Regions from separate parts of the Streptomyces sp. NBC_01485 genome, predicted to be linked through region 2. Evidence: riboswitches for the same ligand, from Rfam matches in the RefSeq annotation. Region 2 holds a riboswitch; the other holds the start of a gene.
The links. A riboswitch is a leader RNA that binds a small molecule or an ion and turns the genes downstream of it on or off. The one in region 2 is predicted to bind glycine.

Region 1 (4,615 bases), 5.2 Mb from region 2:
CGTCGGGCACAACCCGGCGGACGAGCTGGCGCGGCGGCGCAACCGGGCGGTCTGAGGCTCCTCGCAGGGCGCGAGGGGCGGCTGCGGACCTCATTGTCAGTGGTGTGGTGCAGCATCGGACATGTGAGAAACGCGCCCACGATCCTGCATCTCGACATGGATGCCTTCTTCGCGCAGGCGGAGCAGGCGTCGAAGCCGAGTCTGCGCGGGAAGGCCGTGGTCGTGGGCGGTCTGGGGCCCCGTGGAGTGGTCGCGACCGCCTCCTACGAGGCGCGGGCCTTCGGGGTGCACTCGGCGATGCCCATGGCCCAGGCGCGCAGGCTGGCTCCGAACGCCGCCTATCTCGTCCCGCGCTTCGCTTTCTACCGGTCGATCAGCGAGCAGGTCATGGGGCTGCTGGGGGAACTGTCGCCGCTGGTGGAGCCGCTGAGTCTGGACGAGGCCTTCGTGGACCTGGAGGCCGGGGAAGCAGCGTGGGACGGCGAGTCGGCGCGGCTGGCCGGCGTCAGACTGCGCGCGGACATACGGGCCGTCACCGGGCTCACGGGTTCGGTGGGCCTGGCCTCCTGCAAGATGCTCGCGAAGATCGCCTCGGAGCAGGCGAAGCCCGACGGCCTGGTGCTCATCGAGCCGGGGACCGAGCGGGCGCTGCTCGGGCCCATGTCGGTGCGGACCCTGCCGGGGGTCGGCCCGGCGACCGGGGACCATCTGAGGCGGGCCGGGATCATCACGGTCGACGAGATCGCCGAGGCCGGTGAGGACGAGTTGGTGCGGCTCCTGGGCAAGGCGCATGGGCACGCCCTGTATGCCATGGCGCTGGCGCGCGACGACCGGCCCGTGGTGGCCGCGCGGGAGACCAAGTCGGTGTCCGTCGAGGACACGTACGACGTGGACATCCACGACCGGGTCCGGGTCGAGCTGGAGGTGCAGCGGCTGGCGGACCGGTGTGTGCGGAGGCTGCGGGGGGCGGGTCTGTCGGGGCGGACCATCGTGCTGAAGGTGCGGCGGTACGACTTCTCCACGCTCACCCGGTCCGAGACCCTGCGCGGGCCCACGGACGATCAGGCGGTGATCCGGGAAGCGGCGGCCCGGTTGCTGGACTCCGTGGACACGACAGGTGGGGTGCGGCTGCTCGGGGTGGGTGTCAGCGGCCTGGCGGACTTCACACAGGAGGACCTGTTCGCGCAGGCGGCGGAGGCTGTGGAGGCGGCGGCGGTGGAGCGGGAGGACGGGCCCGGTGAGGAACTCGCGGACGAGTCTGTCGGCGAGGCGGCGGTGCCGGTGGAGCACGAGTGGCGACCGGGACACGACGTGCGGCATGCCGTGCTCGGCCACGGGTGGGTGCAGGGCAGCGGGTTGGGCCGGGTCACCGTGCGGTTCGAGACGCCAGAGTCGGGGCCGGGACGGGTGCGGACGTTCCGGACCGAGGATCCGGAACTGGAACCGGCGGATCCGCTGCCGCTGGTTCGGCGAAGACCTGAGGAGGGCGGCGAGGCGGCGGTCGGGACGGTCGGGGCGCAGGACGTGGATTCAGGGTCGTCGGCGGCAGGGTCCGGGAACTCTCGGTGAGTCGGATCAGTTACACAGAGTGAAGCGGCTCGAAGTGTGGGGTGAGTCGGAGTGGTGGCGGTGTTCCGTGAGGGCGCCTGTGAGGGATGGGGAGCTGTATGAAACTGCACGGAGGCCGGTTCGCGGATCCGGCCGGGGTGTCGCCGGAGCGTGAGGCCGAGATGCGGCAGGTGGTGGATCGGGTCACTCGGTGGTCCGCGAATCGGAGCGACGTGGTCGGGCTGCTCCTCGTCGGGTCCTGTGCGCGTGGGGTCGCGCGTCCCGACTCGGACGTCGATCTCGTGCTGTTGTCGACGGCCCCTGCCCGCTACGGCGACGACGACGCCTGGACGCGCGAGTTGCCCATGGGGGAGCTGGTCCGCGTCCAGGAGTGGGGGGCCATCACCGAACGGCGGTATGTCACCGCCTCCGGTCTGGAGGTCGAGGTGGGCGTCGGTTCTACCGACTGGGCGCGGACCGGTCCGGTCGACGCGGGCACACGGAGAGTCGTCATGGACGGCGCCCGGCCGCTGTACGACCCTGCCGGGATTCTCGGGGCGCTGATACGGGCCTGTGGCTGAGCTGGATCAGAGGGCCTCAGCTCTCGTCCGTGCCCGCCAGTCGGCCGAAGTCGTGGTCGGGGAGCGGAGGCGGGGCGGCCACGTCGAGGCTGTAGTGGTGGTAGAGCTGGAGTTCCTGCTCCGGGGAGAGGTGGCGGCCCACACCGAAGTCCGGGGCGTCCTTGATCAGGGCCCGGTCGAAGGGGATGTGCAGGGTGCCCTCGACCAGCTCGCTGGGCTCCAGGGGGACGAAGGCGTCGCGGGAGAACAGGCCGGTGCGTATGGCCGCCCACTCCGGCACGCCGGTGGCGTCGTCGAGGTAGACCTCGTCGACGGTGCCGATCTTCGTGCCGTTGCGGTCGAACGCCTTGCGGCCGATCAGGTTGCGCGGATCGATGTCGGTCTGCACGGGCCCTCCACTTGGTCGCAACTCATCCGTAAGCACTACAAAAGAGCACATTGGGACGGGCGGCCACTCGAGAGAGTGACGTTGACCTCGCTGGTACTCTGACAACGGCTGCTGACCCCGTGCGGGAGAGTCCTCCGGACATCACCGGAGGCGCCGAAGGAGCAAATCCTCCCCGGAATCTCTCAGGCCCACGTACCGCACGGACGAGGTCACTCTGGAAAGCAGAGCGGGTTGCCGACGGCGTCGACGGCTCCCGCTCTCACCGACGGTGAAAGCCGGCTGCCCTCGGGCGGCCGGTGAAGCTCTCAGGTTGAGATGACAGAGGGGGAGGCCGTCCGGGTACCCGCGCCGTGGTGACCCTCGAAGGTCGTGTCAGACCAGGAGGCCTCCGTAATGACAGCCCATCGCATTCCACTCTCCGAGCTCGAACAGGGAATCCCCTTCGAGCAGCGCCACATCGGGCCCGACCACGAGGCGCGGGCCAAGATGCTCGCGCAGGTCGGCTACGGCTCCCTCGACGAGCTCACCGCCGCCGCCGTCCCGGATGTGATCAAGAACGCCGACGCGCTGGACCTGCCCGGCGCGCGCACCGAGGCCGAGGTGCTGGCCGAGCTGCGCTCGCTGGCCGATCGCAACCAGGTGCTCGACTCGATGATCGGGCTCGGGTACTACGGGACGTTCACGCCGCCCGTCATCCTGCGCAACGTCATGGAGAACCCGGCCTGGTACACGGCCTACACGCCGTACCAGCCGGAGATCTCGCAGGGCCGGCTCGAGGCGCTGCTGAACTTCCAGACCATGGTCGCCGACCTGACCGGGCTGCCGACCTCGGGCGCTTCGCTGCTCGACGAGGGCACGGCCGCCGCCGAGGCGATGGCGCTGTCCCGGCGGATGGGGAAGAACAAGAAGGGCCTCTTCCTCGTCGACGCGGACGCGCTGCCGCAGACCATCGCCGTGATCGAGACCCGCGCCGAGCCGACCGGCTTGGAGGTCGTCGTCGCCGACCTGAGCGGCGGGATTCCGGCGGAGCTCGCCGAGCGCGAGATCAACGGCGTGCTCGTGCAGTACCCCGGCGCCTCCGGTGCCGTACGCGACCTCAAGCCGCTGATCGACCAGGCGCACGGGCTCGGCGCGCTCGTCACGGTCGCCGCGGACCTGCTCGCGCTGACGCTGCTGAAGTCGCCCGGTGAGCTGGGGGCGGACATCGCGGTCGGGACGACGCAGCGATTCGGGGTGCCGATGGGCTTCGGCGGGCCGCACGCCGGCTACATGGCCGTGCACGAGAAGTTCGCGCGCAGCCTGCCCGGGCGGCTCGTGGGGGTGTCCGTCGACGCTGACGGGCAAAGGGCCTACCGGCTCGCACTGCAGACGCGTGAGCAGCACATCCGGCGCGAGAAGGCCACCAGCAACATCTGCACGGCGCAGGTGCTGCTGGCGGTGATGGCGGGGATGTACGCCGTCTATCACGGGCCGGACGGGCTGCGGGCGATCGCCCTGCGCACGCACCGGTACGCGGCGATCCTCGCCGCCGGGCTCGCGGCCGGCGGCGTCGAGGTCGTGCACGGGTCGTACTTCGACACGCTGACCGTGCGGGTAACGGCGAAGGCCGCCGAGGTCGTCGCCGCGGCGCGGGAGGAGCACGGGGTCAACCTGTACCTCGTCGACGCCGACCAGGTGTCGATCGCCTGCGACGAGACGACCGCCCGGGCTCAGATGGCCGCCGTCTGGGCCGCCTTCGGGGTGGACGGCGACATCGAGTCGCTCGACGCGGCCACCGGCGACTCCCTGCCCGCCGGGCTGCGGCGGTCCGACACCATCCTGACGCACCCCGTCTTCCACCGGCACCGCTCCGAGACCGCGATGCTGCGCTACCTGCGCAGGCTCGCCGACCGGGACTACGCGCTGGACCGGGGCATGATCCCGCTGGGCTCCTGCACCATGAAGCTCAACGCGACCACCGAGATGGAGCCGGTCACCTGGCCCGAGTTCGGGCAGCTGCACCCCTTCGCGCCGGCCGAGCAGGCGGAGGGCTACCTCACGCTCATCCGTGAGCTGGAGGAGCAGCTCGCCGAGGTCACCGGGTACGACAAGGTGTCGC
Region 2 (4,615 bases):
CGAGTACAGCTCGCTGACCGACTTGGTCGACTCCAGCTCGCCGCAGGACTCACCCGCGGTCACCGTGACACCGACCTCCGGGAGCTGGACGAACACCACGTCGCCGAGCGCGTTGGCCGCGTGCTCCGTGATGCCGACCGTCGAGACGCCGTCCTCGGCGCCCGACAGCCACTCGTGCTCCTTGCTGTAGCGCAGCTGCTGGGGATTGCTCATGGCCTGAATTCTCCTGTACGCGGGGGAGTGCTGATGAATGGGGGTCTGCTGGAACCGTGCGTGAGCAGCGCGAACGTGCGCAGGGTCACGCACGGGGGACGCGACTTCGGTCCGTGACTCCGGACCGTGACTCCGGACCAGTGTCCACTTCTGGCCGTGACTCCGGGCCGTGACTCCGGCTCCAGTGTCTACTTCCGGGTCTACTTCCGGCGCTTGTAGAAGGGCAGTGCCACGACCTCGTACGGCTCGTGGGCGCCCCGGATGTCCACACCGACGCCCGGGGTTCCCGGCGCGGCGTGGGCCGCGTCGACGTACGCCATCGCGATCGGCTTGCCGAGGGTGGGGGAGGGGGCGCCGGAGGTGATCTCGCCGATCACCGCGCCGCCCGCGACGACCTCGTACCCCGCGCGCGGGACGCGACGGCCCTCGGCGACCAGGCCGACGAGGACGCGCGGGGGCTTCTCCTCGGCCCGGGAGGCCGCCGCGGTGAGCGCCTCGCGTCCCACGAAGTCGCCCTCCTTCTCGAACTTCACCACCCGGCCGAGCCCGGCGTCGAAGGGGGTGAGGGAGGTGCTCAGCTCGTGCCCGTACAGCGGCATGCCCGCCTCCAGGCGCAGCGTGTCCCGGCAGGACAGCCCGCACGCGACCAGACCGACGCCCTCGCCCGCCTCGGTCAGCGCCTGCCACAGCTCGACGGCGTGCTCCGGCTTCACGAACAGTTCGAAGCCGTCCTCGCCGGTGTAGCCGGTGCGCGCGATGAGCGCGGGGACACCGGCGACGCTTCCGGGCAGACCGGCGTAGTACTTCAGGCCGACGAGGTCGGCGTCGGTGAGCGAGGCCAGGATGCCCGGGGCCTCGGGTCCCTGGACGGCGATCAGGGCGTAGGCGTCACGGTCGTCGCGCACCTCGGCGTCGAAGCCGGCGGACCGCTCCACCAGGGCGTCCAGCACGACCTGCGCGTTGGAGGCGTTGGCGACGACCATGAACTCCGCGTCGGCGAGCCGGTACACGATCAGGTCGTCGAGGATGCCGCCGTCCCCGTCGCAGATCATGGTGTAGCGGGCGCGGCCCACTCCGACGGCCGCCAGGTTGCCGACGAGCGCGAAGTTCAGGAGGGCGGCCGCCTGCGGACCGGTCACCGTGATCTCGCCCATGTGCGAGAGGTCGAAGAGCCCGGCCCGCGTGCGGACGGCGTTGTGCTCGTCGCGCTCGGAGCCGTAGCGCAGGGGCATGTCCCAGCCGGCGAAGTCGGTCATGGTCGCGCCGAGCGCACGATGCAGGGCATCGAGGGCGGTGTGACGGAGTGGGGTGTTACTGCTCATCGGACGGTCGTCTCCCAAGGCATGACGGCGAGGTCGTTCCTCCCCATCTGTCATCGGAACCTGAGAGGTTCGTCATGACAGCCCGTGCGACGGGGTCGGTCATGACTTGCACCTTGGGTGGAGCCACCGGAGGGTGACCCGCTTTTCAGATGTGCCTCGCCCGCGCGGTAACGGGGACCTGAGAGATTCAAGGGAGGGACTTGCTCCTTCGGCGCCCCAGCGCAGCCAAGCGAAGCTGCTGATGCTGAGGACTCTCCCGCGCGGATTCGAACGGCCGGTATGCAGTTGGCGCGGCCATCATTGCACGGGCCGCCCCGATCGCGGCAGGCCAGATCCGTAACCGGCCCGCCCCCATCCGTAATCATCCCGCCCCACCCGTAACCGGCCTGCCCGCATCTGTAACCGGCCTGTGTCGGTACGCGCACGAAATCGCGAGGCGCGACGCATTACCTTCTCTTTACGCTCGGTGGGGATGAGGACTTACCTGACCCCAGGGGAGGACGATCACGGTGAACAGGACGACCACGGCGAGGACCACCGCATTCGCGACCGGCTCGGGACTGGCGCTGCCCGCGCAGCCCGGTGCCCCGATCCGGGAGGCGTGCGGCGCGCAGCCCGAGCCCGTCGTCCGCGACCTGCGGGAGCGGGCCGGCCGCAGCCCGCACGGCCTGCTCTTCGGCCCCCGTGATCTGGTCGTGGTCACCGGCCTGCCCGGCAGCGGCAAGTCCACGCTCATGAAGCGGGCCGTCAACGGCGTCCGCATCGACTCCCAGGACACCCGCGACCGCTGGGACGCCCGCGCGCCGCGCTTCCTGCCCTACGCCCTCTACCGCCCCCTCGTCCGCCTCGCCCACTACGCCGGACTGCACCGCGCCCTGCGCGGCGGCGAGGGCGTCGTCGTGCACGACTGCGGTACGCAGACCTGGGTGCGCGACTGGCTGGCCCGCGAGGCCCGCCGCCGCGGCGGCACCCTCCACCTGCTCCTGCTCGACGTCGGCGCCGACACCGCCCTGGAGGGCCAGCGCGAGCGCGGCCGGGGCGTCTCCCGGTACGCGTTCCTGCGCCACCGCCACGCCGCCTCCCGGCTGCTGCGCTCGGTGGAGAAGGGCCGGCTGCCCGAGGGCTGCGGCTCGGCGGTCCTGCTCGACCGCGCCGCGGCCGACACACTGCGCCGGATCGGTTTCACGGGCTGAGGGCCCGCAGGCTCGGGGACTGTCCCCGGCACCCGCTAGCCTTCAGCCACAGCAGAGTGAAGTGAGCAGTTCTTAGCAGGCGGTAGGCAGATGGACTTCCCCCCGGCGGACTTCCCGGCGGACTTCTCCGCGGACTTCCCGGCGCAGGCGCACCCCCATTCGCACGGCGGATGGCCCGGCAACGAGCTGGAGGAGGTGCTCTCCGTCTCCCTCGGCGTGCCCGGAGCCGGCGGCCGGATCGTCGAGGTGCTCGGCCGCAGCTTCGTCTGGGTGCCGCTCCCGGGCGGCGGCGGCCCGCACAGCGGCCCCCTCGACCTGCCCACGCTGGAGCTCGACGGCCAGGTCTACGTGCCGGTCTTCAGCTCCGAGGAGCAGTTCCGCCAGGTCGCCGGCTCGCACATGTCGTTCACGATCGCACCGGCCGTGGAGTTCGCCCGTGGGCTGCCCCCGCAGGTGGGGATCCTGGTGAACCCCGAGGGCACGGTCGGCATCCCGCTGCCGCCGCCCGCCGTGGCCGAGCTGTGCCGGGCTGGCCGCACCCTGCTGGACGGCCCCTCGAGCGGCGGCCGGGTCCGCCTCTACGAGCCCGACTGGCAGGACGACCCGGTGGACTTCCTGGCCGCGGCCTCGGCCGAGTTCGAGGCCACGGGCGTGGTCCGCACGGCCCGCCGCTGCCTCGCCGCGATCGAGACGGCGGACCCGGTGATGTTCGTCGGCGTCGAACTCTCCCACCAGTGGGAGGGCGACCTGCGCGCGATCCCCCTGGAGGCCCTGGGCAGGGCCCTGAACCGGACCCCACCCCCCTGGCCGGTCAACCTGCTCCTCCTGGACGTCACCCAGGACCCGGTGGGCGAATGGATGAGGGACAGGGTCCGCCCCTTCTACACGAACGGCTACTAGCAAACTCCGCCAGGGGCAGCATCCTCAGGGGCGCGGGGCTGTGTCCTTTTGCGGCTCCGCCGCGGGGCGCGACAAGGCACAACCGACCCGCACCCGCCAACGCACCACAAGCCCCGAGCCCTTGGGCGCTTAAGGTGGACTCCAACGCAGGGCAACTTCCCGAAGGGGCGATAAAAAGTGAGCGCTGGCACTGCCGCGACCGGCTCGGTCGAGCACATGCTGCGCCAGGTCACGCCCGGGCGCTACGACGCCTACGAGGCGCTGCTGCGCGCGCTCGCGACCCCCGTCTCCGGCCGGCTCTGGATGCTCCTGTGGCACGGCCAGGCCGGCTCCCCGGACGCCCAGTACGGGAACATGGAGGTCGACGGCCACGGCTACGCGCCCTGCGTGACCTCCGCCCAGGAGCTCAGCGCGAGTGGCTGGAACCGCTCGTACGAGGTGGTCGACGGAGTCGACGTGGCCCGCACCCTCTACCCCGACCACTACGGCCTCTGGCTGAACCCGCATGCCCCCGGCGGCGGCGTCGGCATCCCCTGGCTGGACCTGCGCCGTATCGCCACCGGTCTGGAACGCCAGCCCGCGGGCCCGCTGCGGCTGTCCGAGCCCGGCATCGAGATCCCGCAGTTCTACGCCCTGCTCGCGCAGAACGCCCACCGCACCCCGGCGGTCCGCGCGCTGCGCCGCGCCTGGGTTCAGCCCGCGCTGGGCGCGCCCTACCTGGCCCTCGGGCTCGACGTGTACGACTCCTCGCCCTCGGCCGTGGACGCCGTACGGGCGATGATGCAGCAGTCGATCGGCGCGGTGCCGGACGGGCTGCCGGTGTCGACGGTCGCCATGACCGACGAGTACGACCCGGTCGTGATGTGGATGCGCGCCAACGCCCGCCCCTTCTACGACCGCGAGGCCCACGCCCACGCCCCGGCACAGGCCCAGGGGGCTCCCGCAGGCGGCTACGGCTACCCGCCCAGCGCACGCTACTGACGTCCG

Region 1: it holds a riboswitch for glycine, as region 2 does, so the genes downstream of both, gcvP (aminomethyl-transferring glycine dehydrogenase) here and gcvT (glycine cleavage system aminomethyltransferase GcvT) in region 2, are expected to answer to the same signal.

The regions. Positions count from the first base shown of each region.
Region 1 is NZ_CP109435.1:1,428,454-1,433,068, reverse strand. Features, by position in the region: gene OG352_RS06720 (MerR family transcriptional regulator) at 1-55, shown strand, start outside; gene OG352_RS06715 (DNA polymerase IV) at 124-1,569, shown strand; gene OG352_RS06710 (nucleotidyltransferase domain-containing protein) at 1,668-2,129, shown strand; gene OG352_RS06705 (PRC-barrel domain-containing protein) at 2,146-2,517, opposite strand; glycine riboswitch at 2,630-2,725, shown strand; gene gcvP (aminomethyl-transferring glycine dehydrogenase) at 2,911-4,615, shown strand, end outside.
Region 2 is NZ_CP109435.1:6,648,905-6,653,519, forward strand. Features, by position in the region: gene gcvH (glycine cleavage system protein GcvH) at 1-213, opposite strand, end outside; gene gcvT (glycine cleavage system aminomethyltransferase GcvT) at 414-1,535, opposite strand; glycine riboswitch at 1,573-1,690, opposite strand; glycine riboswitch at 1,691-1,804, opposite strand; gene OG352_RS30205 (AAA family ATPase) at 2,045-2,728, shown strand; gene OG352_RS30210 (enhanced serine sensitivity protein SseB) at 2,819-3,628, shown strand; gene OG352_RS30215 (enhanced serine sensitivity protein SseB C-terminal domain-containing protein) at 3,845-4,609, shown strand.